3 regions of the Streptomyces sp. UC4497 genome follow, and region 3 is predicted to be linked to each of the others. Evidence: riboswitches for the same ligand, from Rfam matches in the RefSeq annotation. Region 3 holds a riboswitch; each other region holds the start of a gene.
The links. Region 3 has a riboswitch for cobalamin ahead of ACYSUO_RS01080 (ABC transporter substrate-binding protein). Riboswitches for the same ligand answer to the same signal wherever they lie in the genome.
Positions count from the first base shown of each region.

Region 1: another riboswitch for cobalamin. It lies ahead of ACYSUO_RS00365 (ABC transporter substrate-binding protein); the one in region 3 lies ahead of ACYSUO_RS01080 (ABC transporter substrate-binding protein).
Region 2: another riboswitch for cobalamin. It lies ahead of nicT (Nickel transporter NicT); the one in region 3 lies ahead of ACYSUO_RS01080 (ABC transporter substrate-binding protein).

Region 1 covers NZ_JBTYHB010000001.1:99,669-109,545, forward strand. Annotated here, with positions in the region: gene ACYSUO_RS00340 (hypothetical protein) at 1-515, opposite strand, end outside; gene ACYSUO_RS00345 (baeRF3 domain-containing protein) at 515-1,609, opposite strand; gene ACYSUO_RS00350 (basic amino acid/polyamine antiporter) at 1,792-3,243, shown strand; gene ACYSUO_RS00355 (arginine deiminase) at 3,279-4,541, shown strand; gene ACYSUO_RS00360 (PI-PLC domain-containing protein) at 4,572-6,758, shown strand; cobalamin riboswitch at 6,811-7,000, shown strand; gene ACYSUO_RS00365 (ABC transporter substrate-binding protein) at 7,037-8,092, shown strand; gene ACYSUO_RS00370 (FecCD family ABC transporter permease) at 8,152-9,165, shown strand; gene ACYSUO_RS00375 (ABC transporter ATP-binding protein) at 9,162-9,877, shown strand, end outside.
Region 2 covers NZ_JBTYHB010000010.1:69,605-79,481, forward strand. Annotated here, with positions in the region: gene ACYSUO_RS16210 (M13 family metallopeptidase) at 1-557, shown strand, start outside; gene ACYSUO_RS16215 (dienelactone hydrolase family protein) at 662-1,402, opposite strand; gene ACYSUO_RS16220 (hypothetical protein) at 1,474-2,805, opposite strand; gene ACYSUO_RS16225 (GTP-binding protein) at 3,192-5,198, opposite strand; gene nicT (Nickel transporter NicT) at 5,343-6,461, opposite strand; cobalamin riboswitch at 6,493-6,708, opposite strand; gene ACYSUO_RS16235 (inorganic diphosphatase) at 6,713-7,216, opposite strand; gene ACYSUO_RS16240 (GNAT family N-acetyltransferase) at 7,282-7,773, opposite strand; gene rho (transcription termination factor Rho) at 7,803-8,948, opposite strand; gene ACYSUO_RS16250 (class I SAM-dependent methyltransferase) at 9,308-9,877, shown strand, end outside.
Region 3 covers NZ_JBTYHB010000001.1:253,116-262,992, reverse strand. Annotated here, with positions in the region: gene ACYSUO_RS01115 (glycosyltransferase family 4 protein) at 1-658, shown strand, start outside; gene ACYSUO_RS01110 (DinB family protein) at 808-1,323, shown strand; gene ACYSUO_RS01105 (amidohydrolase) at 1,317-2,579, opposite strand; gene ACYSUO_RS01100 (alpha/beta fold hydrolase) at 2,741-3,601, shown strand; gene ACYSUO_RS01095 (haloacid dehalogenase type II) at 3,617-4,303, opposite strand; gene ACYSUO_RS01090 (ABC transporter ATP-binding protein) at 4,413-5,204, opposite strand; gene ACYSUO_RS01085 (FecCD family ABC transporter permease) at 5,201-6,253, opposite strand; gene ACYSUO_RS01080 (ABC transporter substrate-binding protein) at 6,334-7,389, opposite strand; cobalamin riboswitch at 7,420-7,561, opposite strand; gene ACYSUO_RS01075 (hypothetical protein) at 7,660-8,373, shown strand; gene ACYSUO_RS01070 (PepSY-associated TM helix domain-containing protein) at 8,542-9,877, shown strand, end outside.

The DNA.
Region 1 (9,877 bases), 150 kb from region 3:
GCCCTGTCCCCCGCCTTCAGGTCCTCGGCTCCGACGACCTTCGACTCGACCACCTTGCCGTCGGAGTCGCTGAAGTCGACCTGTACCGCGTACGAGGCGGTCTTTTCGGTGGTGTTGGTGATGTGGACGACGACGGCGCGCACGCCCTTCGTGTCCGCGAGGCGCTTGCCGGTCAGCTCGACGTCGCGCACCGCGTTGCCCTTGCCCTCGGCCTTGTCCAGCTGCTTGGTGAACTCCTGTCGCTTGCGCTCCAGGTTGGCCGAGACGGATGCCTCGAACGAACTGGCCCGTGCCGAGGCCGACTTGGCGGCCTCGGATGCGGAGGCCTTGATCGACTCCTTCTTCGAGGCCAGCGCCGAGGGCGGCGTACCGGAGAACCTCGACGCGTCCGGTGAGGTGGGTCGCGCGCTGGCGCTCGCGCCCGTGTCCTGCTCGCTTCCTGAGCCGCATGCCGCGAGCGCCAGCACACCCGCCAGCGCGCAGGCGATCGGCGCGACCGTCGTCCGCGCGCGCATCAGAACCTCAACACCGCTGCGACGCGCCCGGCGTCCGCGAGGGTGTCGTCGGGGACGAACACCACCTCCGCGCCGGTCTCCAGGGCGGACTCGACGACCTCGTCGACGATGTCGTGCACGGCGTCGAGATCATCCTCGGCGGCCGGTTCCAGGTGGCCGTCGCCGGCCCGCACGGTGATCCGGTAGTTCTCCTCGACGACGAGGCGGCGGATCCGGCCGTCCTGGGCCTCCTGCCACACCTCGTCCACGCCCGCCGCGTACTTCCGCTCGCCGCGCGCCTGCTCCAGTTGGTCGAGCGCCTCGGCGACGACCAGCCGTGCCGCTTCGTCCCGGGCCGGGGCCACCGCCTGCACGACCTCCTCCGGTGTGGCCTGCGCGAGCCCGCCGACCGAGACCTCGATCGCACCCTGCGCGGCGCTTCCGACCTCCGTCAAAAGGGTCAGTGCGGCCGACTCCCCGGTGACGTAGAGCGGCCTCGGCTCCTCGCCGAGCACATCGCTCAGCTCGGTGTCCGCGTCCCGGAAGAACTGGCGGGTCTGCTCGTCGCGGAACGTGCTGGGCACGTCGCCGACGCGCTCCTTGCGTTCGGCGTCCGGGTCCTCGAGGCTGCGGGTCAGCGGGAAGCCGTGCTCCGTGTTCTCGGTGACGCTGTCGCCGCGGCCGTCCCACAGCGTCACCCGGCCGGCGGCCAGCGCCAGCACCCAGTAGGGGCGCATCGCGGCGTCCGCGGCGACCAGGTTGCGGGTCAGGAAGGTGTCGGCGACCACGACCCGCTCGGGCACGCCGCGGTCGACGGCCCAGGCCTGGTGCTCGCCCGGCGCCGCGAAGACGATGAGGCCGTCGCGCACCTCGGCGGGGTCGACCTCCTGGACCGCGGCCCGCAGCTGCGCGAGGACGTCCTCCTGGCGCTCCTTGGTCACCGCCGGGTCCGCCGCCAGCTGGCGCTCCGCCTCGCTGACGAGGTTGCCGAGCCGGACCGGGTCCTGGTCGTTCTCCGGTCGTCGCCGGTGGGTGGGCATCGCCAGGGACACGGCGGGATAGGAGCGCGGCTCGCGCAGCTCCCGAAGGATCACCGGGGTCAATGAGGATTGCATGGATGCTTGTCCTTCTCCTGAGACGGCTCGCACCATGCTGCCCACAACTCGCACAAACGGCCATTTGGAATGAACGTCTTGTGACACCGGAACACCTCTAAAAGGTGCAGGCCTCAACATATTGGTAGAAAACTGTTCCCCGAGCGTCCCAGCTCCCCCGCACCACGACCGAAGGGGACGTGATGGAGCAGCAGGCCTCCACGGAGTCCGAGACCTCCCGACCGCCCGCGAAACTGGCCCTGTTCACCCTCACCACCATGGTCATCGGCTCCATGGTCGGCGCCGGGGTGTTCTCCCTCCCGGCGCGTTTCGCCGAGCAGACGGGGGTGGCGGGGGCGCTCATCTCCTGGGCGATCGCCGGTACCGGCATGCTCATGCTCGCCTTCGTCTTCCAGTCCCTCGCCATGCGCAGGCCCGACCTGGACGCGGGCGTCTACGCCTACGCCAAGGCGGGCTTCGGCGAGTACGTGGGCTTCTTCTCCGCCTTCGGCTACTGGGCCAGCTCGTGCGTGGGCAACGTGACGTACTGGGTGCTGATCATGTCGACGGTCGGCACGATCTGGTCCAGCCTCGGCGAGGGCGACACCGCGCTCGCGGTGATCCTCTCCTCCGTGGGCCTGTGGGCGTTCTTCCTGATGATCCGCCGCGGCGTGAAGGAGGCCGCGGCCATCAACAGGATCGTGACCGTGGCGAAGGTCGTGCCGATCATCGTCTTCGTGATCCTGGCGCTCGTCTTCTTCGACCCGAGCGTGTTCGCCGAGAACTGGGGCGGCGCCGACTACGCCGGCTCCCTGTTCAGCCAGGTCAAGGGCACGATGCTGGCCACCGTCTTCGTCTTCCTCGGCGTGGAGGGCGCCAGCGTCTACTCGCGGCACGCCAAGCGCCGCGAGGACGTCGGCAGGGCCACGATCCTCGGCTTCCTCAGCGTGTTCGCCATCTTCGCCTCCGTCGTGATCGTCAGCTACGGGATCATGCCGATGGGCGAGATCGCCGAGCTGCGCCAGCCGTCCATGGCGGGCGTCCTGGAGGAGGCGGTCGGCACCTGGGGCAAGGTCTTCATCAGCGTCGGGCTGATCGTGTCCGTGCTCGGCGCGTATCTGGCCTGGACGCTGATGGCCGCCGAGGTGCTGTTCGTCGCCGCGAAGGACGACGACATGCCTCGCTTCCTGCGGCGCGCCAACGCCGCGGACGTGCCGGTGCCCGCCCTGCTGATGACCACGATCCTGACCCAGGTCGTGCTCGTCGTCACCGCGTTCTCCGACGACGCGTTCAACTTCGCCCTCGACCTGACCAGCGCCCTCTCCCTGATCCCGTATCTGCTCGCGGCCGGCTTCGCTGCGAAGATCGGCATGCGCCCCGATCCGCTCACGGCGGGCGGCCACGCCTCGAACCGTGAGCTGACCATCGCGTGGGTGGCCGTGATCTACACGGCGTTCCTGCTGTACGCGGCGGGGCTGAAGTTCGTCCTCGTCTCGCTGATCTTCTACGCCCCGGCCACCATCCTCTTCGTGATGGCCCGCCGCGAGCAGGGCCGCCGCCTGTTCTCGCCGCGTGAGTTCGTCATCCTCGCCGTCTCCGTCATCGGCGCGGTGATCGGCATCGTCGCCCTGGCCGCAGGCTGGATCAGCCTGTGACCGTCCCGTCCCACCCCCGCCCCGGGAGGCTCCCCGTGACCGACCCCGACAGCTCCGCTCCCGCTCCGTACGGCGTCCACTCCGAGGTGGGCCGGCTGCGCAAGGTCCTCGTATGCGCGCCGGGGCTCGCGCACCGCAGGCTGACCCCGACCAACGCGGACGATCTGCTCTTCGACGACGTGATGTGGGTGGAGAACGCCCAGCGCGACCATGCCGACTTCGTCAACAAGCTGCGCGGGCGCGGCGTCGAGGTCGTCGAGCTGCACGAGCTGCTCGCGGAGACGATGGCGCTCCCGGGGGCGAAGTCCTGGCTCCTGGACCGGAAGATCGTCGCCAATCAGGTCGGGCTCGGCCTGATCGACGACACCCGGGCGTTCCTGGAGGATCTCGATGACCGGCAGCTCGCCGAGTACCTCATCGGCGGGCTCGCCACCACCGACCTGCCCGACGACTACCGCTCCCCGTACGTGTCCCTGGCCCGCGAATCCACCGGCGTACGCGAGTACTTGATGCCGCCGCTGCCCAACACCCTCTACACCCGCGACACCACGTGCTGGCTGTACGGCGGCCTCACCCTCAATCCGCTGTACTGGCCCGCGCGGCACGACGAGACGCTGCTGATGAAAGCGGTGTACCAGTTCCACCCGGACTTCGCGGGCTCCACCGTGTGGTGGGGCGATCCCGAACAGGACTGGGGGCAGGCGAGCTTCGAGGGCGGCGACATCATGCCCGTCGGCAAGGGCGTCGTCCTGATGGGCATGAGCGAGCGCACGTCGCGGCAGGCCATCACGCAGGTCGCGGCCTCCCTCTTCGAGCGCGGCGCCGCCGAGCGCGTCATCGTCGCCGGGATGCCGAAGCTGCGCTCCGCGATGCACCTGGACACCGTCTTCACGTTCGCCGACCGCGACATCGTCACGCTCTATCCGAAGATCATGGACGCGGTGCACACGTTCTCGCTGCGCCCCAGCGACAAGGCGCCGGGCCTGGAGATCACCGACGAGGGCTCTGCCGCGTTCACCGACGTCGTCGCGAAGGCCCTCGGCATCGGCGACCTCCAGGTGATCGAGACGGGCGGCGACGTCTACGCGTCCGAGCGCCAGCAGTGGGACAGCGGCAACAACGCGGTCGCCCTCGAACCCGGCGTGGTCTTCACCTACGACCGCAACACCCAGACGAACACGCTGCTGCGCAAGGCGGGCGTCGAGGTCATCACCATCGTCGGCGCCGAGCTCGGCCGGGGTCGCGGCGGCGGCCACTGCATGACCTGCCCCATCAGCAGGGACCCGCTCGACTACTGAGACGGCCCCGGGACCGGTACCGTCGACGCCATGGAGAAGGGCACGCTCCATACGCTGCTCCGCATGGTGGCCCTCGTCGTGGCCGCTGTCGCCACGCTGACCGTGTGCGTCACGGCCACCGTCCGCGGCACGCTGCTCGACCCCGGCTTCCACGCGGCGGTCCTCGACGAGCAGCACGCCTACGACCGGCTCTACAACGAGGTTCTGGTGGACCCGGAGGCCTCCCCGGTCACCCGCGACCTGCTGGCACGGCTCGCGGTGCCGGAGGCCCAGATCACCTCCAACATCAAGCTGGTCCTGCCGCCCGACACGCTGCGCGACCTGACCCGGCAGCAGATCGACGCGGTGGTCGGCTACCTGAACGGCGACCGGGACGACCTGCGCCTCGTCGTCGACCTGCGCCCGGTCCTCGCCAATCTCGACGGCCTCGCGCACACCTATTTCGGCGATCTCGTCGCGGGCGTCCAGAACCGCTCCGAGCCCGACTTCGACCGGTTCCGGGCGACACTCGCCGACGAGGTGCGCGAACTCGCCGCCGGGCGGGCGCCCGAAGGCCTGCCGCAGCTGCCGTTGACGCAGGACCAGGCGAGCCGCGTCGCCGACACGCTGCTCGCCCTCGTACCGGCCGGGGAGCGCGCGGGCCTGCGACCGGAGGTCGAGACGGCGCTCGCGGACGGGGACGTCGGCACCGCGCTCGCCGCCGTCGCCCCGGCCACCGTCACGGACCGCGTCCAGGGCGCCGCGGCCCAGCTCCGGACGCTCGTCGACGGCGGCACCTGGGACCTGACCGACACCCTCGAGGCGTCCGGCAACGATCTCTCGGGCCTGCACGAGGCGCGACCGTACACGGCGGTCGGCCTCGGGGTGCTCGAAGTCGTCGCGACGGTGCTGCTGTTGCTGTCCCTCACGGCGCTGTGGCTGCTCGGTCCGCGGCAGCCGGGGCGCCGCCTGATCCTGCTCGGGATCCCGCTCGTGGCGGGCGGGGTGCTCGCCGCGCTGGCCGCCTGGGTGACGCGTCTGGTCACCGACGGGCAGCTCGTGGCGCCTCCCGACTCGTGGCCGCCGAGCCTCACCCGTCTCGTCGACGACGTGCAGCGCGCCGCCGTCGGCCATCTCACCGGCACCGCGCTGTGGGCCGCGCTCGTCCCCGTGCTCGCGGGGGCGCTTCTCGCGGGTGTCGGTCTGCTCATGAGGACCGGCCTCGCCGGCCGGGTCCCGCGGGTGGCGCGGGAGCGGCTCGGGTCGCCGCGGCGGGCGGTCGGCCTGGGGTTCGGGGCGACGTGCCTGGCGGTCGCGGGGATGGTGCTGATGCCGCTGGCCGCCTCCCCCGCGGCGGCCCGCGAGTGCGAGGGCAGCACCGAGCTGTGCGACCGGCCCTACGACGAGGTCGCTTATCTGACCTCGCACAACGCGATGTCGACGACGGCCGACAACTTCATCGGGCCGCTGCAGGACCCGCCCATCAGCACACAGCTGGACCATGGGGTGCGCGCGATGCAGCTGGACACCTACCGCTGGGAGACCCCCGAGGAGATCACCGAACGCCTGGACGACTCCGACTTCACGGCCGAGCAGCAGGCGCTGGTGCGGTCCGCGGTCAACCGGATCAATCCGCCGCGCAAGGGGCTGTGGCTGTGCCACGCGGTGTGCAGGGCCGGGGCGATCTCCCTGGTGCCGACGCTGCGCGAGATCGGCGACTGGATGAAGGACCACCCGAACGAAGTGGTCACCCTGATCGTCCAGGACGCGATCTCCGCCGAGGACACCCGAAAGGCCTTCCGCCAGGCCGGGTTGGACAAGCTGGTCCGCCGTCCCGACGCCGATCCGGCGAAGCCCTGGCCGACGCTCGGCGAGATGATCGACAGCGGCCGGCGCCTGGTCGTCTTCGCCGAGAAGGCGGACGGCCCGGCCCCCTGGTACCGCAACTTCTACCGCTACGGCATGGAGACGCCGTTCTCCTTCCGTTCCCCGGACCAGATGAGCTGCGTCCCCCACCGCGGCGGCGACGACAAACGGCTGTTCCTCCTCAACCACTTCATCACCAACAACGGCGGCAGCCGCATCGACGCCGGCGAGGTCAACGCCCGCCGCTACGTCCTCGACCGGGCACACCGCTGCGAACGCGAGCGCGGCAGGCCGGTGAACTTCGTCGCCGTGGACTACGCGACGATCGGGGACGCGCAGGGCGCGGTGGACGCGCTCAACGAGGGCCGCTGACCGGTTCCGACACTGCCGCCGGGACCACGATCGCCTGCGCGTGATAGTTTCGCCGAGCCAGTCGTACCTTTGTGTGTTTTTCTACGCACACGGGTCAGGGAATCCGGTGCGAACCCGGAACTGACGCGCAGCGGTGAGGGTGACGGGCGGAGCCACTGCCACTGGGTCGGCACATCGACCCGGGAAGGCGCTTCGCGCGGACGACCCCGAGTCCGAAGACCTGCTGGCGGCCTCCAGTGCCGCGTGGCATGGGGGCGGACCGTAGGCCGGCTCCGCGTATGAGCCCTGGACGCGAAGGAACTTCCGTGCTGTTCGCACGTCAACTCCGCCGATGCGCCCCGCTGTTGGCGGGCGCCCTGCTGCTCACCGGGTGCGGCACGACCGCCGCCACCGAGGACGGTGCCGACAAGGGCGGCGGTGTCACGCTCGACAACTGCGGCGAGAAGGTGCGGGTCGAGCACGCCCCGCGTCGCGCCGTCGCCCTCGACCAGGGCTCCGCCGAGATCATGCTCTCGCTCGGCCTCGAGGACCGGATGGTCGGCACCGGTACCTGGACCGACCCGGTCCCCAAGGATTTGGCGAAGGCCAACGCGAAGGTGCCGCGCCTGGCCGACCGCTACCCGTCGTTCGAGAAGGTCCTCGGCACCGAACCGGACTTCGCCGCGGCCTCGTTCACGTACACCCTCGGCAAGGGCGGTGTGGCGCCGCGCGCGGAGTTCGAGAAGCTCGGCGTGCCCACGTACCTCTCCCCCAGCGACTGCGTCGGCAAGGACAACGGCGGCGACGGGGACGGGGAGCGGACCAAGCGCCTGGGGCTCGACGTCGTGTACGGCGAGATCCGCGATCTCGCGCGCGTCTTCGACGTCGAGGAGCGCGGCGAGAAGCTGATCGACAAGCTCAAGTCCCGGGTCCGCAAGGCCACTTCCGGGGTCGACGCGCACGGCGTGGACGTCCTCTACTGGTTCGCCAACTCCGACTCGCCCTACATGGCGGGCTGTTGCGGCGCCCCCGGCGTCGTCACCAAGGAGCTCGGGGCGCGCAATGTCTTCGACGACACGCGCGCGGAGTGGCCGCAGGTCAACTGGGAGACGGTCGCCGATCGCGATCCGGACGTGCTGGTGATCGGCGATCTGACGCGCCGCTCGCAGTCGGCGGAGTCCGCGGCGCAGAAGATCAAGTTCCTGGAGTCCAACCCGGTCACCAAGCACATGACCGCCGTGAAGAAGAAGCGGTACGTGCGCCTGAGCGGACAGGCCATGAACCCGACCATCCGCACGGTCGACGGCGTGGAACAGGTCGCCGCGGGGCTGCGCGAGTTCGGCCTCGCCAAGTGACGGCTCGCACGGTTCCGGCGCCCGCGGTGACGGCGGCGCCCGCGAAGGCCTCTTCCCGGATCTCGCTGCGCGCCACGCTCGCCTGGGCGGCCGCCATCGCCGCGCTGTGCGCCTCCGTGGCCTTCGCCATCACGATCGGTCCCGCGCAGATCCGGGTCGGCGACGTGTGGGCCGCGGTGGGCGACCGGATGGGCCTCGCGACCTCGGACCTCTCGCCGATCCGGGACGGCATCGTATGGAATCTGCGGCTGCCGCGGACGCTGCTCGCGGCGGTGTGCGGGGCGGGGCTCGCGGTGTGCGGCACGGTGCTACAGGCGCTGCTGCGCAATCCGCTGGCCGATCCGTTCGTGCTCGGTGTCTCGTCGGGCGCGTCGACCGGGGCCGTGCTCGTCGTCGTGCTCGGGCTTGGCGGGGGCGCCATCTCGGTCTCCGGTGGCGCGTTCGTCGGCGCCGTCTGTTCGTTCGCGCTGGTGCTGGTGCTCAGTCACACGCTGGGCGGCAGCACGGACCGGGTGGTGCTGTGCGGCGTCGCGGCGATGCAGCTGTTCTCGGCGCTGACCTCGTTCGTCGTCCTGACCTCTGCGGACGCGGAGACGACGCGCGGCGTGCTGTTCTGGCTACTCGGCTCACTCAGCGGGGTCGGCTGGACCGAGGTGTGGCTGTGCCTGGCCGTGCTCGCCGTCACGCTCGTGGTGTGCCTGGCGTACGGGCGCACCCTCGACGCGTTCGCCTTCGGCGCGGAGGCGGCGGCCACCCTCGGGGTGCGGGTGGCCCGTACCCGGATCGTGCTGCTGTGCGTGACGGCGCTGCTCACGGCGGCCCTGGTCAGCGCGGCCGGCGCGATCGGCTTCGTCGGCCTGGTGCTGCCGCACGCGGCGCGCGCCCTGGTCGGTCCGGGGCACACCCGGCTGCTGCCGGTGACGGCGCTCGCGGGAGCCGTGTTCCTGGTGTGGGTGGACACGGTGGCGCGGACGGTGCTCGAACCGCAGGAGGTTCCGGTGGGTGTGGTGACATCGCTGATCGGTGTGCCGGCGTTCGTGCTGGTGCTGTACCGCGGGCGGGGTGTGCGGTGACGGCGGGGCTGCGCGCGGAGCGTGTGTCGTGGTCGCCGGGTGGCGCGCTGGTGCTCGACGGGGTGTCCGTGGCACCCGAGCCCGGCACCGTCACCGGAATCCTCGGCCCCAACGGCTCGGGCAAGTCGACCCTGCTGCGCCTGCTGTCCGGAGTGCTCGCCCCGGACAGCGGCGTCGTCACGCTCGACGGTGACCCGCTCGCCTCGGTGGGCCGCAGGCAGGCCGCGCGGCGCATCGCCATGGTGCAGCAACAGTCCGACGCCCAGGTCGAGTTGACCGTCGCCGACGTCGTACGCCTGGGCCGGGTCCCGCACCGCCGCGCCTGGCAGCCCGCGTCGGCGGCGGACGAGGCGGCCGTGCGCTCCGCCCTGGAGCGCAGCGGACTCGGCGACCGGGCGCACCGCCTGTGGCACACGCTGTCCGGCGGCGAGCGCCAGCGGGTGCAGATCGCGCGGGCGCTCGCGCAGGAGCCGCGCGAGCTGCTGCTCGACGAGCCGACCAACCACCTCGACATCCAGCACCAGCTCGAACTCCTCGACCTGATCGGCACGCTGGGCATCACGTCCGTCGTCGCCCTGCACGACCTGAACCTCGCCGCCACCTACTGCGCGCGGGTCGTCGTGCTGCGCGAGGGCCGGGTGGTGGCGGCCGGGGAGCCGGGCGACGTCCTGACCGAGGAACTGATCGCCGACGTGTACGGGGTGCGCGCCGA
Region 2 (9,877 bases), on a different contig from region 3:
TCTTCTCGCCCGACGCCGACCCGGCCGAGAACTACGGCGGCATCGGTGCCGTCATCGGCCACGAGATCGGCCACGGGTTCGACGACCAGGGCGCGCAGTACGACGGCGCGGGCAACCTGAACGACTGGTGGACCGCGGACGACAAGGCGGCCTTCGAGGCGAAGTCGAAGGCGCTCATCAAGCAGTACGACGGGTTCTCGCCGCGGAACCTTCCGGGGGAGTTCGTCAACGGGTCGCTGACCGTGGGCGAGAACATCGGTGACCTCGGCGGGCTCACCATCGGGCACACCGCGTACAAGATCGCGCTGGGCGACGAGCCGGTGCCGACTGACGGTGAACTCACGGGTACGCAGCGGCTGTTCATGAACTGGGCGTACTGCTGGAGGACGAAGCGGCGCAAGGAGCAGGAGCAGCAGTACCTGACGATCGACCCGCATTCGCCGCCGGAGTTCCGGGCGAACATTGTGCGGAACCTGGATGAGTTCCATGAGGCGTTTGCGACGGTTGTCGGGGACGGGTTGTGGGTTGAGCCGGGGGATCGGGTTCGCATTTGGTGAGACGTTGCTGAGGGGGCCCGGGAGGTGTGTGCCTCCCGGGCCTACGTCTCGGGGCTCTGCCCCGGACCCCGCTGCCTCTCGTCCAAAAGCGGGGCTTGAATGCCTCAATCGCCGGCGGGGCTTGAATGGCCGAGGTTGGATTTGAGGAAGGTGAGGGTTGCGGTCCAGGCCTGCGCCGACGCCTGCGGGTTGTAGACCTCTGGGCGGCCGTCGTTGAAGAAGGCGTGGTCCGCCGGGTACATGCGGAAGTCGGCGTCGATGCCGGACTGGTTCTTGATCGCGGTGCGCAGGCCGTCGAGGGTGGCCGGAGGGATCGCCTCGTCGCGCTCTCCGTAGTGGCCCAGGATCTGCGCCTTCAGGCGGGAGAAGTCCGGGATCTCACCCTGGATCACGCCGTAGAACGGGACCGCCGCGCTCACCCGCTGGTCCGCCGCGGCCAGGTACAGGACGAAGCCGCCGCCCATGCAGAAGCCGACCGCGCCGACCGTGTCGGAGGTGACCTGGGGGAGGGCGAGCAGGTGGTCGACCGCGCCGGAGAGAAGTTCCACACCGCGCTCCACCGGCAGGTCCTGCATCATGCGGAACGCTTCCCCGGAGTCGTGCGCGACGTTCCCGCCGTACAGGTCGGGCGCGAGTGCCACGAAGCCCTCAGCGGCGAGGCGGTCGGCGACGTCGGCGATGTGGTCGGTCAGGCCCCACCACTCCTGGATGACGATGACGCCGGGGCCGTGCCCCGAGGCCGGGAGTGCCAGATAGCCGTGGGCCGTGCTGCCGTGGCTGTCGAATGTCACGTTCTGGTGGGCCGGGCGGCCCGTGGACCTGGGAGTGTGCGGGGTGTGTGCCATGTGCCCACGATGCCACCGCGGGACGCGCCGCGGTGGCATCGTGGGCCCAACCGGAGTCAGTCCCTCCGGGGTCAGTCCTTCTTCTGCGCCGACTGGAGCGCCGTGATGCAGGTCGCGATCGCCGCCTGCAGTTCCTCGAGGCGCTGCAGCATGTCGTCCTCGACGATGTCGTCGATCTCCTCGGCGGCGACGTCGTCGAACGTCAGCTCCTCGAAGGCCTTCGTCGCCTTCTGAAGGCTGCTGTAGAACTTCGCGCGCCGCTCCTGCACCCGCAGCTCGGGGTCCTTCTCGACGGTCTCGGCGACGAGCGTGCGCACGGTGTCGTACGCCTCGCGGGCCCACTCGCCCGCCTCCTCGTCCTCGTCCAGCTCGTCGATGAGGGACAGGTGCCGCTCGGCCTCCTCGCGCAGCGCGGGGGAAGCCTCGATCTTCTGGCCCGCGGGGGTCTTGACCTGGCCTTCTTCCGCGATCCTGCGCACGTACTCGAGCTGGCCGCCGGTCTTGGTCTCCTCGGCGACGGCCTTCTTCAGGTCGTCCGTACGCACGATGTCGCGCGCCATGCCCGTGCGCAGCACCGGGTCCTCGTCGAGGCGGTCCATCAGCGCCTTGCGGGCGGCCTCGGCGGTGCCGGGGTCGGCGAGGATCGCGGCCCGCAGCGCCGTCGGGTTCTCCGCGACCTCCAGGGCCTTCGTCGGGCGGATGCCCTCGGACTCGGCGGCCGCGGTGATCGCCTGGCCGCGCACCGAGGTCGCGCTGTTGCGGGACACGTAGTACGACAACCAGACGTCGGCGTCCGGGAGTTCGACGTCGGCGCCGGGCGTGAGGGCCTCGAACTGGGGGACCAGGCCGTCGTCCGCCGCGCTGTCCCACGCCTTGTAGAACCGCATGACGCGGTCGGGGGAGCAGCCGGCGAGTTCGGCGAACTTCCGGGCGGAGACCTTGGCGGACTCACCGGCGGGCTGTCCGCCGGGTCGGACGCTGCGGGCCACCTTCAGGGCGAAGGCCCAGCCACCGGTGCGGGCGTAGACGCCGAACTCGTGGGCGTCGCGGGTGATGGCCTCAGGTACGTCGCCGGGGGCGGGGTCGTCGTCGGCGGCCGCCTCGGCGTCGACGTCGGAGCTCTCCGCGAAGGGGACCTCCGTGGGCGGCGTCCAGAAGCTGTCGGACGCGCTTTCCGGGGTGCTCTCGGGGGCGGGCGCGGCGGCGTCCGGGGTCTCGGTGGTCGGGGCGTCGGTGGTCGGCGGGGTCCACATGTTCTCGGTGTCCCCGGGCTCGGCCGTCTCCTCGTTCGCGGGTGCGGCGGCGCTGCTGTCCGGGGCGACGGCCGGCGCGGGTACGGGCTCCGCGGGGGCGGCGTCGCCGGACGGGATGGCGGCGTCGGACGAGTCGATGGCTACGGACACGTAGGCACTCCTGAGTGATCGGGCACGTGCGGGTTGACGAGCCACTTTATCGTTCCGATTGGGCCGTTTTGCGCGCGAGTTGTCGCAGCGGCGCGGCGGACACGTGTGCGATGCCCGGCCGACCCGGGCCCGGACGGCGACACGGGCGGCGACGCGGGCGGTGGCATGGGCGGTGGCGCGGACGGGCCCGCTGTTCGCGGCTCCCCCTTCTGCGAACAGCGGGCCCGGGCTCGGCCTCCACCGTGCGCCGCGGCGGGAGAGCGAAGGCACGGGAGGCTCGATACCTCAGCGTCTCAGCGCCCGGCCCCGCGACGGACGGGGCCAAGGGTCCCTCGCGGGTGGGCCGAACGGCCCGGATTCAACCTCCCCGAATCGCCCCACAACTTTCACCCCGTCCGCGCCCCCGCCCCGCGCACCACCCGCAGCAGGTACTCCTTGCGGTGCAGCGGGTCGTGGTCCGTGCGGGAGCGGCGCGGTGTGTCCTCGCGGACCGGGGCGTAGTGGTCGAAGGAGGCCTCAAGGACGCCTTCGCCCCGGGTGAGGGACGGCAGTTGTTGCTCCAGGGCGCGCACCCGTGCCGCCGGGATGAGCCCGTCGACCGTGGTCCATGCCCCGCCGTCCGTGTGCTGCCCCGTCGGCACGGCCCGCAGCCGGGTGATCACCGGCAGCACCGCCCCGTACAGGTCGGCCGGGATGTCCAGGCGGAAGCGGTGCATCGGCTCGCACACCGCCGTGCCCGCGCGGGCGAGTGCGCTCATCAGGACCAGCGGGGTCAGTCCGCGGAAGTCGCCCGCCGTGCTCGACATGGACTTGTCGAAGACGGCGTGCGCGTGGCTCTGCCGCGGCGCGTAGCCGGAGCGCGTCAGTGTCACCGTGCAGTCGGTAACCTGCCAGCCGAGCAGGCCCTGGCGCAGCGTCCTGTGCGCGGTCTCCTCGATGGCCTTGATGAAGGCCAGGGGGAGGGAGCCGAGCTCGATCCCGAGCCGGAACGCGATGCCCGAGCCGATCGGCGCCGGATCGACCCGCAGGCCGATGGTCGCCAGGAACGGGTTCCCGTCGTCCTTCATGGCTTCGAACGCCGCGCCGGAACCCGTAGGCCGCTCGACGCACAGCGGCGTCGACTCCCGGAACGTCACGTCGAGCCCGAACTCCTCGGCGAGCGTGGCCTGTACGACCTCCTTCTGCACCTCGCCGTAGAGCGACAGGAAGATCTCCTGGCGGATGTCGTCCTGCCGCAGGCCGATCAGCGGGTCCTGCTCGGCGAGCTGGGTGAGCGCGGCGAGCAGGGCGCCGCGCAGCCCCGGCCGGTCCGGGTCGACCACCGTCTCCAGCGTCGGCGGAGCGAAGTGGTGCTCCTTGACCGGGACGTGGGGCTCGCCGAGGTCGTCGCCGACGCGCACACCGCCGAGTCCCCACAGGCGCGCCACTTGCCCGGGGCCCGCCTCCGTGCGTGGTGTGTCCGCGCCGTCCGCGAAGACGCGTACGGACGTCACTCGGTCCTCCCCGCCACCGGGCAGCGCGAGCCGTTCGCGCACCCGCAGGGTCCCGGTGAACACGCGGGCGTACGCGATCTTCTCGCCGGCCGGACCGCGCTCCACCTTGAACACGCTGGCGGACAGCGGCAGTTGGGGCCTTTCCTCGGCGGGAGGGAGCAGTCGCGTGATGCCGTCCACGAGGGCGGGGATCCCCGCCCCGGTCATCGCCGAGCCGAAGTACACGGGATGCGCCTCGGTGCGCGCCGTCTGCTCGGCGAGCGCGTCGCGCAGCCGGCCGTACGTGACCGTCCCCTCGTCCTTGACGTACGCCTCCAGCAGCGCGTCGTCGTGGGCGGAGAGCACGTCGACCAGGCGGGCGCGGTGCTCCGCGTCCTGGGCGGCGTAGGGGGCGCAGAGCGCGTCCCGGCCGCCGAGGCCGTGCGGCACCGTGTTCATCGGGACCACGGCAGGGGTGAGTTTGTGCCGCAGGTCGTCGAGGAGCGCGGCCTCGCGGGCGCCGCCGCGGTCGACCTTGTTCACGAACACCAGCGTGGGGATGCGCAGCCGGCGCAGCGTCCGCATCAGGACGCGGGTCTGCGCCTGCACACCCTCCACGGCGGAGACGACGAGCACGGCCCCGTCGAGGACCCCGAGCACCCGCTCGACCTCGGCGATGAAGTCCGGGTGGCCCGGTGTGTCCACGAGATTGACGTGGGTGTCGCCGAGCGGGAACGACGCCACGGCGGACTTGATGGTGATGCCGCGCCGGCGCTCCAGGTCGAGGGAGTCGGTACGGGTGCTCCCGTCGTCGACCCGGCCGAGTTCGTCGATCACCCCGGCGGTGTGCAGGAGCCGCTCGGTCAGGCTGGTCTTACCGGCGTCGACGTGCGCGAGAATACCCAGATTCAATGTGTGCACTGACAGTCATGTCCTTGGGGGAGAGGGCAGTGGCCTTCTGAAGGAACATGTCTGCAGAGCGCATGAATCGGTCCTCACGGTAGGGGCGCGCGGGGTTGCCCGCTGCGTTCAGTGCAGCAGGGGCCGCGCGCCCCGGCAACCGAATTACGCGCCGTCGGCCACCCGCGCCGACCACCGCTGCTCGACCCGCGCCAGGCGCCAGTAGGCGATCGCCGCCGCCCACACGACCACGAACAGGCCCACGATCACGTACCCGACGTTGTCGAGGTCGAGACCCGCGATCCAACCGGTCACCGCGTCGCTCAGGTCGAGCTTGTCGTGCAGGACGCCGACGAGTTCGATCGTGCCGATGAAGAACGCGACGGCGATCGACAGACCGGTGATGGTGAGGTTGTAGAACACCTTGCGCACCGGATTGGAGAACGCCCACTGGTAGGCGAAGTTCATGAACGTGCCGTCGAGTGTGTCGAACAGGCTCATGCCCGCGGCGAACAGCAGCGGCAGGCACAGGATCGCGTACCACGGCAGGCCCGCGGCGGCGCCGCTGCCCGCCATCACCATCAGCGTCACCTCGGTCGCGGTGTCGAAGCCGAGGCCGAAGAGGAAGCCCAGCGGGAACATCTGGCCGGGGCGGGTGATGGACTTGGTGAAGCGGCCGAGGATCCGGTTCATGAACCCGCGGGAATCCAGGTGCTCCTCGAGCTTCCGCTCGTCGTAGGAGCCCGCGCGCATCGCCTTGAATACCTTCAAAATGCCCATCAGGGCAACGAGGTTGAGTGCGGCGATGAGATACAGGAACGAACCGGAGACGGTGGTGCCGACGACGCCGAGCACCTGGTGGGTGCGCGAGTCGTCGTTCATCAGGGTGCCCGCGAGGGCCGCGCCGCCCGCGACGAGCGCCGCCATCGCGACCACCACGCTGGAGTGGCCGAGCGCGAACCAGAAGCCGACCGAGACGGGCCGCTTTCCGTCCGCCATCAGCTTGCGGGTGGTGTTGTCGATGGCCGCGATGTGGTCGGCGTCGAAGGCGTGCCGCATGCCGAGCGTGTACGCGGTGATGCCGAGGCCGATTCCGAAGGCCTTGTTGTCGACTTCGTAGTGCTCGGGGACGACGAGCAGGAACAGCACGCCGAACGCGACGACGTGCAGCGCGGCAATCACCGCGATCAGGCCGGCCGTGCGCAGCGTGTCCTCGCGGCGCCAACGGAAGGCAGGGGGAGGGGAGTTCAGGGCAGGGGTCGGGGAGTTCCCGGGCAGGGTCATGCGTCGATCACGCTCCAGCACCTCGTGGATCACTTCGTGAGATGCCGCGGCCGGTCTCCTGGCTTACGGGCGTGCCCGCCGCTCCGGCCTTCCCAGCGGCCGACGGCCGCCAGTGGCGTACAGGGTGGAACGGCGCGCTCCGGACGTCGCTGTCCGAAACCCGATCACAGTGGCGAGGGCCGCTCCGGAATGGGCCCCTGAAGGGCCGTCACCGGTCTTCCCGAGCACCACGGCGCCGACCACCCTACTACCTACCCCGAAGCACGTTCGCGGGCCCGGTGGATCTCCTTGTACGCCTTCTCCCGGCCCTCCCAGTGGGAGCCGTCGACCGATTTTCCCGGCTCCAGATCCTTGTAGACCTCGAAGAAGTGGGTGATCTCCAGGCGGTCGAACTCGGGGATGTCCTCGATGTCCCGGATCGCGTCGTGCCGTGGATCGTGCGCGGGAACGCACAGCACCTTCTCGTCCGGGCCCTTCTCGTCGCTCATGACGAACATGCCGATCGCCCGGCACTCGACGACGCAGCCGGGGAACGTCGCGTCGCCGGTCAGGACGAGCGCGTCCAGCGGGTCGCCGTCGCCGCCGAGCGTGCCCTCGATGTAGCCGTAGTCCGCGGGGTACTGGGTCGACGTGAACAGCATCCGGTCGAGCCGGATCCGCCCGAGATCGTGGTCCATCTCGTATTTGTTCCGTGAGCCCTGTGGGATCTCCACGGTCACGTCGAACGCCTCGGCGTGTGCCTGGCTGCTGCCCAATGTGGCCTCCTTGCCGCATTCCGACGCCCACGAGTGTGCGCCGTGCCGGGCAAGGGCGGAACCCCTCAGGCGGCCGGGGGAATGGGGAATTCGAGTTCGGGCCGGTCCCAGGCGACGGCCGGCGGGCGCGCGGGCACGGTGCCGGTGCGGTGCGCGCCCATGGAGCGGTAGAAGCCCTCGGCGGGCGGGTGCGCGACGACGCGGACGTGGTCGAGGCCCGCGGCCAGCGCCTGCTCCCGCATATGGTCCACCAGCAGCCGCCCGATGCCCCGGCCCTGCGCCTCGTCCGCGACGAACATCAGGTCCAGCTCCGGCGGCTCGGCGAGCAGCGCGTAGAAGCCGAGCACCCGCTCGTCGGCCGGATCCACCGCTACGTAGACATGGTGCGCCTCTACGTAGTCCGGGCCCACGCGGTAGCCCGCGACCATGGAGGCGTAAGGGTCCCGGTAGGCGCCGGAGTTGCGCACGAGACGGGTGAGGCGCCGGGCGTCCTGGGCGGTGGCCCGCCGGACGGTGATCGGGGGACCCCCTCCGCGGCGCGTAATGCTCGCGTTCATGGGTCGAGTATTACGTATCCGGGGCGGGGTCAGGCCGCGGGCACGGTGGACTGCGCCTGGCGCAGGAACGTGGCGTTGTCCGGGGTCTGGCGCAGCTTGTCGAGCAGGGCCTCGTAGGAAGCGGCCGGGTCCCGGCTCTGCAGGGCGCGCCGCAGCCCGCGGACGACGCCCAACTCGGCGGCGGGGAGCAGGAGTTCCTCGCGGCGGGTGCCGGAGGGGGTGAGCTCGACGGCCGGGTGGACGCGGCGCTGCGCGAGGAGGCGGTCGAGGCGCAGCTCCATGTTGCCGGTGCTCTTGAGCTCCTCGAAGTAGTAGTCGTCGGCGCGGGAGCCGGTGTCGACGAGGGCGGTGGCGAGGATGGTCAGCGAACCCGCCTCCTCGGCGTCGCGGGCCGCGCCGAAGAAGCGCTTCGGGCCGTGCAGGGCGGCCGCGTCCACGCCGCCGGACAGGGTGCGGCCGCTGGTGGCGGCCGCGTTGTTGTACGCCCGGCACAGGCGGGTGAGGGAGTCGAGGAGGATCACCACGTCGCGGCCCTGCTCGGTGAGGCGCTTGGCGCGCTCCACCGCGAGTTCGGCGAGCGCGATGTGCGCCTTCGCCGGCTGGTCGAACGTCGAGGCGTACACCTCGCCGCGCACGGAGCGGCGCATGTCGGTGACCTCTTCGGGGCGCTCGTCGACGAGCACCACCATGAGGTGGGCCTCGGGATGGTTGGCGGCGAACGCGGCGGCGAGCTGCTGAAGCAGGACCGTCTTACCGGTCTTCGGCGGGGCGACGAGGAGGCCGCGTTGCCCCTTGCCGACGGGCGTGAACAGGTCGACGACCCGTCCGGCGAGCCCCGCGGCCGGGTGTTCGAGGTGGAAGCGTTCGCTGGGGTGGAGCGGCGTGAGGTCGGCGAAGCGCGGGCGTCCGCGGGTGGCGTCCGCCGGGGCGCCACCGATGGTCTCGACGTGCGCGAGGCTGCGCGGCCTGCCGCACGTCCCCTCGACGAAGTCGCCCTTGCGCAGGCCGAGTTGGCGGATGAGGTGGGCGGGTACCTGGACGTCGTGCGGTGTGGGGATCAGGTCGGCCGCCCGCAGGAAACCGGGCCCGTTCCCGCCGATGTCGAGGACGCCGGCGGCGCGGACGGGTTCTTGGGGTGTGGCGGTGGTGGTGCTCATGGTGGTGGCCGTGGTCATGGTGATCACAGGTCCTTTCGCGGGCCGAGCCGCGGACGCGATGGGCGTACGGCGGCAGGCGTTCAAGGGCAGGGAAGGGGTGGGATCCGGCGAGAGGCAGGGGCGGCCGAGCGCGCCCCGCGGCCGGGGAGAACCTGGTGCCGCGGCGACGGGTGAAGAGCCCGCCAGAAGCCGCTGACCAGGGATGACGTGCACTGTGTGGCGACGGGAAAGCCGTCGCACCAAAAGCGCTGAAAAAAGAGATTCGGTACCGGCGCCTCGAAACGGGCGAGCACATGTACCGCCTTGACAGTACCACCCGGACCCCGCCGCGCGACAAGCCCCGACTTCGGGGCCGGCGCGCCCTATGCTGAGCGGCCATGTTCACCGATCAGGGCCCCACCCTCCGCGAGCTGACCGTTCAGGCGCTGTCCTCGGTCGAGCGGGGGTACGACCTGCTGGCGCCGAAATTCGACCAGACGCCGTTCCGTACCCCGGATGTCGTGCTCGACGCCGTGGGCCGCGCGCTCGCCGGGCTCGGCCCGTACGACACCGGGCTCGACCTGTGCTGCGGCACCGGGGCGGGCCTGCGCGTGCTGCGCGAAGCGGGCGTCGGGCGGGCCGTGGGCGTGGACTTCAGCGGCGGCATGCTGGACGTCGCGCGGCGCGGTGAGCCGACGGCCGACTGCGTCCGCGCGGACGCGCTCGCGCTGCCCTTCGGCGAGGTCTTCGACCTGGTGGTGAGCTTCGGGGCGTTCGGGCACTTCCTGCCGCGCGAGTGGCCACGGCTGTTCTCCGAGGTGTGCCAAGTGCTGCGCCCCGGCGGCCAGTTCGCGTTCCCGCTGCCCGCGCCGATGGGGCCCGGCTCGCTGGGCTACTGGGCGATGCTCGGCTTCGACGGCGCGATGCGGGTGCGCAACGCGGTGTGGCGGCCCCCGTTCGTCATGTAC
Region 3 (9,877 bases):
GGGCAGGCTCGCGGCCGGCAAGCGCTACGACCTGCTCCTTGAGGCCTTCGCCGAGGTGTCGGAGCAGGCACCCGGCTGGGAGCTGCGGATCTACGGCGCCGGGGGAGAGGAACAGCGGCTGCGCGAGATGGTCGCCGCCCTCGGGCTCGGCGGCCGGGCCAGATTGATGGGCGCGATCGCGCCGATCGAGCCGGAGTTCGCGCGGGCGTCGCTGGTGGTGAGCGCCTCGGACGCGGAGTCCTTCGGGATGACGCTGGTCGAGGCCATGCGCTGCGGCGTCCCCGTCGTCTCCACGGACGCGCCGCTGGGACCCGGCGAGATCATCACGGACGGCGTCGACGGACGGCTCGTCCCGGTCGGCGACACGCGTGCGCTCGCCGCGGCGATGCTCGACCTGATCGCGGACGAGGCGGGCCGAAAGGAGATGAGTGCGGCCGCCCTGGAGTCCGCGCACCGCTACGACCCCGAGCCGGTCGTGGCGCGCTACGACACCCTCTTCGAGGAGCTACGGGCCTCCCGGCGCGCCCGCGCCTGGCAGCGGTTCAGCGCGCGATCGGCCAACTGGGCCCGCAGGAAGGCCCGTTCCGTGCGCGGTACCGACGGCGCACACCACGCCGGACGCCGCCGTACTGGCGCCCGGCCCGCCCCGCACTCATGACCGTGGGGCTCCTCGGCCGCCGACTGCCGAGGAGCCCCTGCTTGAGACAGCGTCGAGCGACTGGTGGGTGTTACATGCACGAGGCGCTCGTCCGCTCCCGTCGAAAACCCGAAGACATCCGCGGACCGGGCGCGCTAGCGTCCTTGGGCATGGCCCCTTCACTCGAACGCCCTCCGTTCCAGGCCGACGAGCGCACGGCGCTCATCGGATGGCTGGACCTCCAGCGGCAGATCCTGCGGTGGAAGTGCGAAGGACTGAGCGAGGAGGACGCGCGCCGCAGCGTCGTCCCGACCTCGCCGGCGATGACGATGGCCGGTCTCATCAGCCATATGCGCTGGGTCGAACACACCTGGCTGGAGGTGCTGTTCCTCGGCGGCGACGAGACGGTGAACCCGTCCTTCGGCGAGTCGGACGACGATGCCGACTGGCACACCGCCGGCGTCTCCCTCGAACAACTGCTGGTCGACTACGAGTCCCAGTGCGCCCGCAGCAACGAGATCGTGGCCACGGCCTCCCTCGACGCCACCGGCCGCCACCCCAAGTACGGCGACGGCAAGATCGACCTCCGCTGGATACTCATCCACCTCGTCGAGGAGACCGGCCGGCACGCAGGACACGCGGACATCGTGCGGGAACTGCTCGACGGGTCGAAGGGTTACTACTGACCGCCCTTGGTGCCCAGCCAGGTGAGCGCGGCAACGGTGAGCGCCTCCACGCCGGTGCTCAGCGTCGGCTCGATCTCGGGGGCGAAGTGCGGGGAGTGGTTCGCCGGCAGGTCGTCGAGTTTGCCGTCCCGCAGGGCGGCCACGACGGTCTCGGTGTCGAGGCCGCCCCAGAACCAGAAGACGGTCGGCACTCCGATCGCGTCGCCGAACACACCCACGTCCTCGCTGGCGTTGACCGGCGGCATGGGGATGATGCGCTGCTCGCCGAAGTGGCCTGCGAACGCGGCCAGCGTGGTGGCCGTGGCATCCGGGTCGCTGACGAGGGCGGGGACGCTCCCGGTCCAGGTGAGGTCGGGATCGCGCGTGGCACCTCCGGCCACGGCCTCGGCCCGCACGACGCGTTCGGTCGCCGAGCGGAGGAGCTCGCGGGTGGAGGCCGTGGTGGAGCGGATGTTGATGCCCAGCTCGGCGGCGTCGGGAATGATGTTGTCCTTGGTGCCGGCCTGCATGCGGCCCACCGTGACGACCGCCGTCTCGGACGGAGGCACCTCGCGGGCGACGACACCTTGCAGCCGGGTCACCACATGGGCGGCCATCAGGACCGGGTCGATGGCGGCCTCCGGGCGGGAACCGTGCCCGCCGCGTCCGTGCAGGGTGACATCGAGGGAGTCCGAAGCGGCCATCACCGGACCGCTGCCGTGGCCGATGAACCCGGCGGGCAGCGGCCCCACATGCTGGCCCAGCACGACCTCAGGTGTGGGGAAACGCTCGAACAACCCGTCGTCGACCATGCCGCGGGCGCCGCACCCGAGTTCCTCCGCGGGCTGGAAGACCAGCAGCAGTGTGCCGCTCCACTGGTCGTGCGCGCCGGCCAGCAGGGTCGCCGCCCCGGCCAGACACGCCGCGTGCATGTCGTGCCCGCACGCGTGCATCACCGGCACGTCCTTGCCCTCGTGGTCCACCGCGCGGGCGACGCTGGCGTAGGGCAGGCCGGTCTTCTCCTCCACCGGCAGCGCGTCGAAGTCGGCGCGCAGCATGACCACGGGGCCTTCGCCGTTGCGCACGACCCCGACCACGCCGGTCGTGCCGACGTTTTCGACGACCTCGTCGACACCTGCGGCCCGCAGACGCCGCGCGAGCAGCTCGGCCGACCGTGTCTCCTGGAGTGACAGCTCCGGGTGTTCGTGCAGGTCCCGGTAGAGATCGGCCAGGTCGCCCCGGATCTTCTCGAGCCCTGCGACAACCGCGTGAGTCATGATCCAACCTCTCTGCTCCGTGTGGTCGGTTCAGTGTCACCCACGGGGGCGGCGGGGGAGCGAGGCAGTGGGCCGTGTCGCCGCGTGCACCTGCCGCCGCACCTCTCGCGAACTGCGAAATTGAGTGGACCGTTCCCGACGGGCCGTGCGACGGTCCTGCCATGTCGAGCGAGTTCGAGTCACCCGAGTCCGTCTTCGGGCCAGTTGCGTCAATCGAGTCCCTGGACGGTACGGCGATCGCCTACCGGCAGTTCGGCTCGGGACCGCCCGTGGTCATGGTCCACTGCTCCGGCGGCGGGCTGCACTCCTGGGAGCCGGTGGCCGAACTCCTCGCGGACCGCTACGAGGTGTGGACGCCCGTGCGCCGCGGCTACGCCCCGAGCGGACCGGGCCGCTCACCCAAGAGCTTCGCCGACGAAGTGGCGGATCTCGACGCACTCATCACCAAGATCGGCCGCCCCGTGCACGTGGTCGGCATGTCCTACGGCGGAAACGTCGCCCTGCACGCGGCGGCAGCCGGTCTGCCGATTCGCTCACTGGTGCTGTGGGAGCCGCCGTTGTTCGCGGTGGGCGACAAACTGGCCCCCGTACTGGAGGAGTTCCAGGAGCTGACCGCGAAGGGGGAGCAGCGGCGCGCCGACCGGCTGCTCGCCGAGAAGGTGGCCCGCATCCCGGCCGCGCTCCTGGACTTGATGGACGCGGGCGACTCCGACTCCGACGCCAACGACACGGAAACAGACACGGTACCGGCCGAGCCCGATGAGGCGCCCGGCTGGTGCCGCGACCTCGAATCGTTGATCTCCGACTCGGCGGACGTGGATCGCTGGTCCGACGTCACCGTCCCGACCCTGCTGATGCGGGGCGCCGACACCTGGCAGCCGATGCCGGAGACCCTCGACCGGCTCGCGACGGCGCTGCCGCAGGTCACGTACACGACGCTCCCTGGCCAGATGCACTTCGCGCCGTCACTCGTCCCCGACGTCGTGGCGGGGCAGATCGCCGACTTCCTGCCGCACACCTGAACCAGGCCCCTGCCCTCACGCCCCGATCCGAGCGGCGAGCCCGGCCAGATCGTCGGCGTACAGGTCGAACCGGTCCGAGGGGGCGGGCGGATCACCGACGGGACGGGCGACGTAGGCGGTGCGCAGGCCGAGCGCCTGCGCCGCGCGCAGGTCCCAGGCGTGCGTGGCGACCATCAGGAGCCGCTCCGGCGGTCGTCCGGAGACGGCGACCGCCAACTGGTAGACCGCCGGGTCCGGCTTGTAGGAGCGGGCGTCCTCGGCGGACAGCGCCTGGTGCCAGCGCAGCCCGGCGTGGGCGTTGAGGCCGAGCAGCGCCGTCCGGCTCGCGTTGGACAGCCCGATCAACGGATACCGCTCGGCGAGCCGGGCGAGTCCCGCCACCGTGTCCGGCCACGGCGGGAGCCTGCGCCCCGCCAGGGCCAACTCCGCCACCGCGGCCGGATCGTCGACCCCGGCGGCATCGGCGACGAGCCGGGCGGACTCCAGATCGAGGGCGTCGCTCGCGAGGTAGGGCCGCCCGCCGTCGAGCACGCGCTGCTGCTCGCGCTCGACGTGCTGCTGCCACAGCGCCAGGAGCTTCTCGACGTCGGTGTCGTCGATGGCTGGGGCGAGTCGACGAATGCCGGCGCGGATTCCGGCGGGCTCGTCGACGAGCGTGCCCAGCACGTCGAACACGAGGGCGTCGATCTGTGGCTCTGACATGAGAGAGGTCTCCTGGACGAAGCAGGGGAGGGGGACGGGCTGGAGTGGGACCGGCTATCGACCGAACGCCTCCGGCATCCCCTTGGATTCCCGAATCGCACGGATCGCCCTATCCAACGCCTCCCTCATCGCTCGGCAGATACGTCACCTGCGGCCGACGCGTTCGCGGGTGGACGGCGACCTCGGCGGACACCTCGTAGACCTCGGAGAGAAGTCGTGGTGTGAGCACATCGCCCGGTGGGCCCGCGGCGACGACCTCGCCGGCGCGGAGTACGTACAGGCGGTCGCAGTAGTGGGCGGCAAGGTTGAGGTCGTGGAGGGCGACCAGCACCGTGGTGGGCAGGCGGCGCAGGGCCGAGAGGATCTCCAACTGGTGGCGGATGTCGAGGTGGTTGGTGGGTTCGTCCAGGACGAGCAGGGACGGTTGCTGGGCGAGGGCCCGGGCGATGAGGACGCGTTGGCGTTCGCCGCCGGAGAGGTGGTCGAAGGGGCGGTGGGCGAGGTCGGTGGCGTCGACGGAGGCGAGCGCCGCCTCGATCAGTTCGGCGTCCTCGGCCGTGTCGCCCGCCAGCAGGCGCTTGTGCGGGGCGCGCCCCATCGCGACGACCTCGCCCACCGTCAGGTCCACGTCGGCTCCGGCGTCCTGCACGACGGCGGCGACGGTTCGGGCGAGCCGGCGCACCGGCAGGTCCCACGCGTCGGCGCCGTCCACCCGCACCGTCCCCGCGTCCGGGCGCAGTACGCGGTAGACGGCCCGCAGCAGCGTGGACTTGCCGCTGCCGTTGGGGCCGACGAGGCCGATGGTCTCGCCGGGGCGGGCGGTCAGTGAGACGTCGTCGACGAGCCGCCGGGCGCCCGCGGTGAGCGTGACACCCTCGACGTCGAGCTCGGCCGCCGTCATCCGACACCTCCCGCGTTCCTGCGCCGGGCATCCCGTCGCATCAGCCACAGGAAGAACGGGCCGCCGCACAGCGCCGTCAGCACACCGACCGGGATCTCCATGGGCGCGGCGACCGTCCGCGCCGCGATGTCCGCCCACACGAGGAACACCGCCCCGCCGAGGGCGGCCGTCGGCAGCACGCGCCGGTGGTCGCCGCCGACGAGCAGGCGCACGATGTGCGGCAGCATCAGGCCGACGAAGCCGATCGGCCCGGCCGCCGCCACCAGCACACCGGTGACGAGCGAGACCAGGACGAACATGCGGGCACGGAAGCGCGCCACGTCCAGGCCCATCGTCGTGGCGGCCTCCTCGCCCGCGAGCAGCAGGTTCAGGTTCGGCGCCTGCACCATGAGGACGCCGATCCCGAGGAGCAGGGCAAGTCCCGGCAGCCACAGTGAGTTCCAGGACACCCCGCCGAGACCGCCCAGCGTCCAGGCGAGGACCGTACGTGCCTCGTTGCCGCGGTCCGTGGTGAGCAGCAGCAGGTTGAGCAGCGCGCTGAGAATCGACGCGACCGCCACACCGGACAGGATCAGGCGACTCGACGTGATGCGGCCGCCGGTGCGTGCGGTGGCGTAGACGAGGACGAGCGCACCGAGCGCGCCCGCGAACGCCGCCGCCGACAGCGACATCGCCCCGAACACACCGACCCCGAACACGAGGACCGCGACCGCGCCGAGCGAGGCGCCGGAGGAGACACCGAGAAGGTACGGCTCGGCGAGCGGATTGCGTACCAGTGCCTGCAGAGCGGTGCCGACGACCGCGAGACCGGCCCCGGTCACCGCGCCGAGCAGGACACGCGGCGCCCGCACGTCGAGCACGATCGTCTCCCGCGCCCGCGACCAGTCCGCGTCACCCCACCAGTCGGCGCCGAGCGCGTGCGTCACGATGCCCCACACCTCACCGGGCGGCACATGCACCGAGCCGATGGCGAGCCCGGCCGTGAGCGAGACGGCGAGCAGCGCGGTGAGCAGGACCAGGGTGGCGGTGAGTCTCGCGCCCTGCCCAATGTGCCCTCGTCGCCCGCCAGTTGGTCGCTTGTCGCCTGGTCGTTGGTCCGCCGAAACCTTGTCACCCACGACGGACGCCGTCACTTGAAGCTCTCCGGGTGCAGTCCGCGCGCCAGACCCTCCACCGCGTACGCCGACCGGACACCCACCAGAGTTGCGGTCAACGGCAGCACGACGAACCGCTTGTGCTTGATGGCGGGTACGTCCGCGAGCGCGGGCTGCGAGAGCAGGTACCGCTTCTTCTGCTCCACGCTCTTGTCGCCCGCGTAGTCGTAGATCGCGATGACCTCGGGTCCGCGGTCGACCACCTGCTCCCAGGAGACGTCGCCGAACACGTCGTCCAGATCGGCGAAGACATTGCGGCCGCCCGCCTCGTGGATCAGCTGCGTACAGAGGCTCTTGCCGCCCGCGGTGAACGCGGACTTGTCGCCGCTGTCGTACACGAACACGGGGACGTGCGGCTCGTCTTGGACGGCGGCGCGCGCCTTCTCGACCCGGTCGCGGAGGTCGGACACGAGGGCGTCGGCGCGGTCGGGGACCCCGAAGATCTTGCCGATGGTGCGTATCTCGGCGTAGGTGTCCCGCATGGTCACGTTCTTCTCGCCGCAGTACTCGCGGTTGAGGTACGTGTCGATGCCCGCGTCGGCGAACGCCTTGCGGGAGCGGCCCTCCTTCTCGTCGAACGCGCTGGAATAACCGCCGTAGACGAAGTCGGGTTCGGCTTCGAGGACCTTCTCGAACGAGGGCGCCCTCGCGGACAGCTTCGGAACCGACGCGTAGTCCTTGCGCAGGCTCGGCAGGACGGCCGAGTCGGGGAACGCCGTGCCGACCATGCGGTCCTTCAGGCCGAGGGAGAGCATGAGTTCGGCGGGGTGCTGATGGATGGTCACCACGCGCGAAGGCGGCTTGTCGTACGTCGTCCTGACGCCGCAGTTGTCGATGGTGACGGGGAAGCCCTTGGTGATGGACGACTGCGGGCCGCCGGCGCGCTCGGCGGCCGACCCGGACGGGCCGCAGCCGGCGGCGAGCACCGTCGCCGACAGCGCGACGACGGCGGCCCCGAAGCGCACGACGAAGCGCCGTCGTCGCACCCGGGGGAGAGAAAGGGAAGGGGGACGGCATGGACCGTCGTACACGTGAAGCCTCCTACGGAGTCCGCGCTCCTCGGAATAAGCCCGCGACGGGCCAGTGACCTGACTCCCGGGCAGTGCTGGCTCGCGCTGCCCGGTCACAGTGGCGGGACCGTGCCGGATTCGCACCGGCTTCCTGTCTCCCGTCGCGGCGATGACCTGGCGATAGTACGCAGTGGTGGGCGAAAGGCAAAGGTGAAGCAAAAGCGGGCGGACGGTGGGGGAGTTGACCACCTGCCGGTGATCACCGGTCGGCGGATGCCAAGATGGACCGCCATGACTACAGGCTGGGGTGCCCGCGCCGGACGGGCCGCGGTGTTCGCGGCCGTCTGCGTGCTGCTTACAGCTCTCGCGCACACGCTGATGTCCGGTGACACCGTGCCTTGGTGGGCGTTGGCCACCGGCCTCGTGGTCATCGGTGGTGCGGCCTGTGTGCCGGCCGGGCGTGAGCGTGGACTCCTGCCGGTCGTGGGCCTTGCCGTGGCCGCACAGGCGGCACTTCACCTCTTCTTCTCGTGGGCGCAGGTCCTCGCGCACCCGGCCGCGTCGGGCGGCTCCGTCGCAGGCCGGTGGCTGGACCAGGTGCTGTGCCGTGTGCCCACGGCCTCCATGCCGGCCGACCCCATGGGCGGCATGAGCGGCATGCACGGCATGGCCGGCATGGCCGGCATGGCGAACATGCCCGAGATGGAGTCGCACGGTCATGACATGGGCGGCATGTCACCGTCCGGCATGCTCGTGGCCCACCTGCTGGCCGCCGTGCTGAGCGGCCTCTGGCTCGCGTACGGCGAGCAGGCCGCGTTCCGCATCGCGAGGTCCGTCGTCGGTCGGCTCGTCGCGCCCCTGAGGCTCCCGTTCCGCCTTCCGGCTCCGCCGCACCGGCCGCGCGTCCAGGTCCGCCGCACGCGGCGCGATCGTACGCCCCGTGACCTCCTTCTCGCCGACACGATCACCTCCAGGGGCCCGCCTGCAGGGAACGCTGTCGCCTGACGACAGCCGGTTCGCCCGAGGCTGCGCCGCACCCTCGGGCGTCGGCCGTGCGCACACCCCGAGCGGGCCCGCGCGGTCGAGTCCCCATGCAACGCACCGGATCCGGATGCGCCCAGGGCCGAACGGCCCGCGCCCGGACTCCGTGCTGCCCGAAACTGGAGGACCACGTTGTCCATCACCTCCGAAACCTCCGACACCTCTGAACCGCGCCCAGCGGAAGAGAGCCGGCACGCACCGCCGTCGCCGCCCGCCGACCGGTCGACCTGGGCGTCGCTGCGCCCGCTGGTGCTGCGACTGCACTTCTACGCCGGGGTGTTCGTCGCCCCGTTCCTGTTCGTCGCCGCGGTCACGGGCCTGCTCTACGCGGGCTCGTTCCAGGCCGAGAAGATCGTGTACGCCCATGAGCTGAACGTCCCCGTGGGCAAGTCCGAGCTGCCGATCGCCGATCAGGTCGCCGCCGCCCGCAAGGCACATCCGGAAGGAGACATCAGCGCGGTACGGCCTTCCCCTGAGGCCGGGGCGACGACCCGAGTCATGCTCGCCGGCGTGCCGGGAGTCGACGCCGACTACACGCTCGCGGTGTTCGTGAACCCGTACAACGGGGAGGTGCGCGGCGCCCTCGAACAGTACGGCTCGACGGGCGCGCTGCCGCTGCGCACCTGGATCGACGAGCTCCACCGCGACCTCCACCTCGGCCAAGTGGGCCGTCTCTACAGCGAGTTCGCGGCGAGCTGGATGTGGGTGATCGCGGGCGGTGGCCTCGTCCTCTGGTTCTCCCGGCGCCGTTCCCGTCGCGCGATCCGCGGCGCGACCGGCCGCAGGCGCACCCTGTCGCTGCACGGATCGGTGGGTGTCTGGGCGGCGCTCGGCCTCTTCTTCCTGTCCGCGACGGGCCTGACCTGGTCGACGTACGCAGGGGCGAACATCACCGACCTGCGTGCCGCGCTCGGCCAGACGACCCCGACCGTCTCCGCGACCGTGACTCCAGGCGGTGAACACGCCGGCCATGACATGGCCGGTATGGAGGGCATGGAAGGCATGGACATGGGCGGGGCCGGCGCCGAGAAGGGCGGTGGTGACGTCGGTCTGAACGCGGTGCTGAAGGCGGCCCGCGCCGAAGGCCTCTCGAACCCCGTGGAGATCGTCCCGCCCGCCGACTCCTCCTCGGCGTACGTGGTCCAGCAGATCCAGCGGAGCTGGCCGGAGAAGCAGGATGCCGTCGCCGTCGACCCGACGAGCGGCGAGGTCACGGACGAGGTGCGGTTCGCGGACTACCCGGTGCTCGCCAAGCTGTCCCGCTGGGGCATCGACCTGCACACCGGCAACCTGTTCGGCCTCGTCAACCAGATCGCCCTCGCCGCCCTCGCCCTGGCGGTGGTGCTCCTCATCGTGTGGGGGTACCGCATGTGGTGGCAGCGCGGGCGCGGCTCCGCCTTCGGGCGGCCCGTCCCGCGCGGAGCCTGGCAGCACGTGCCGCCGTACGTCGTGGTGCCGTTGATGGTGG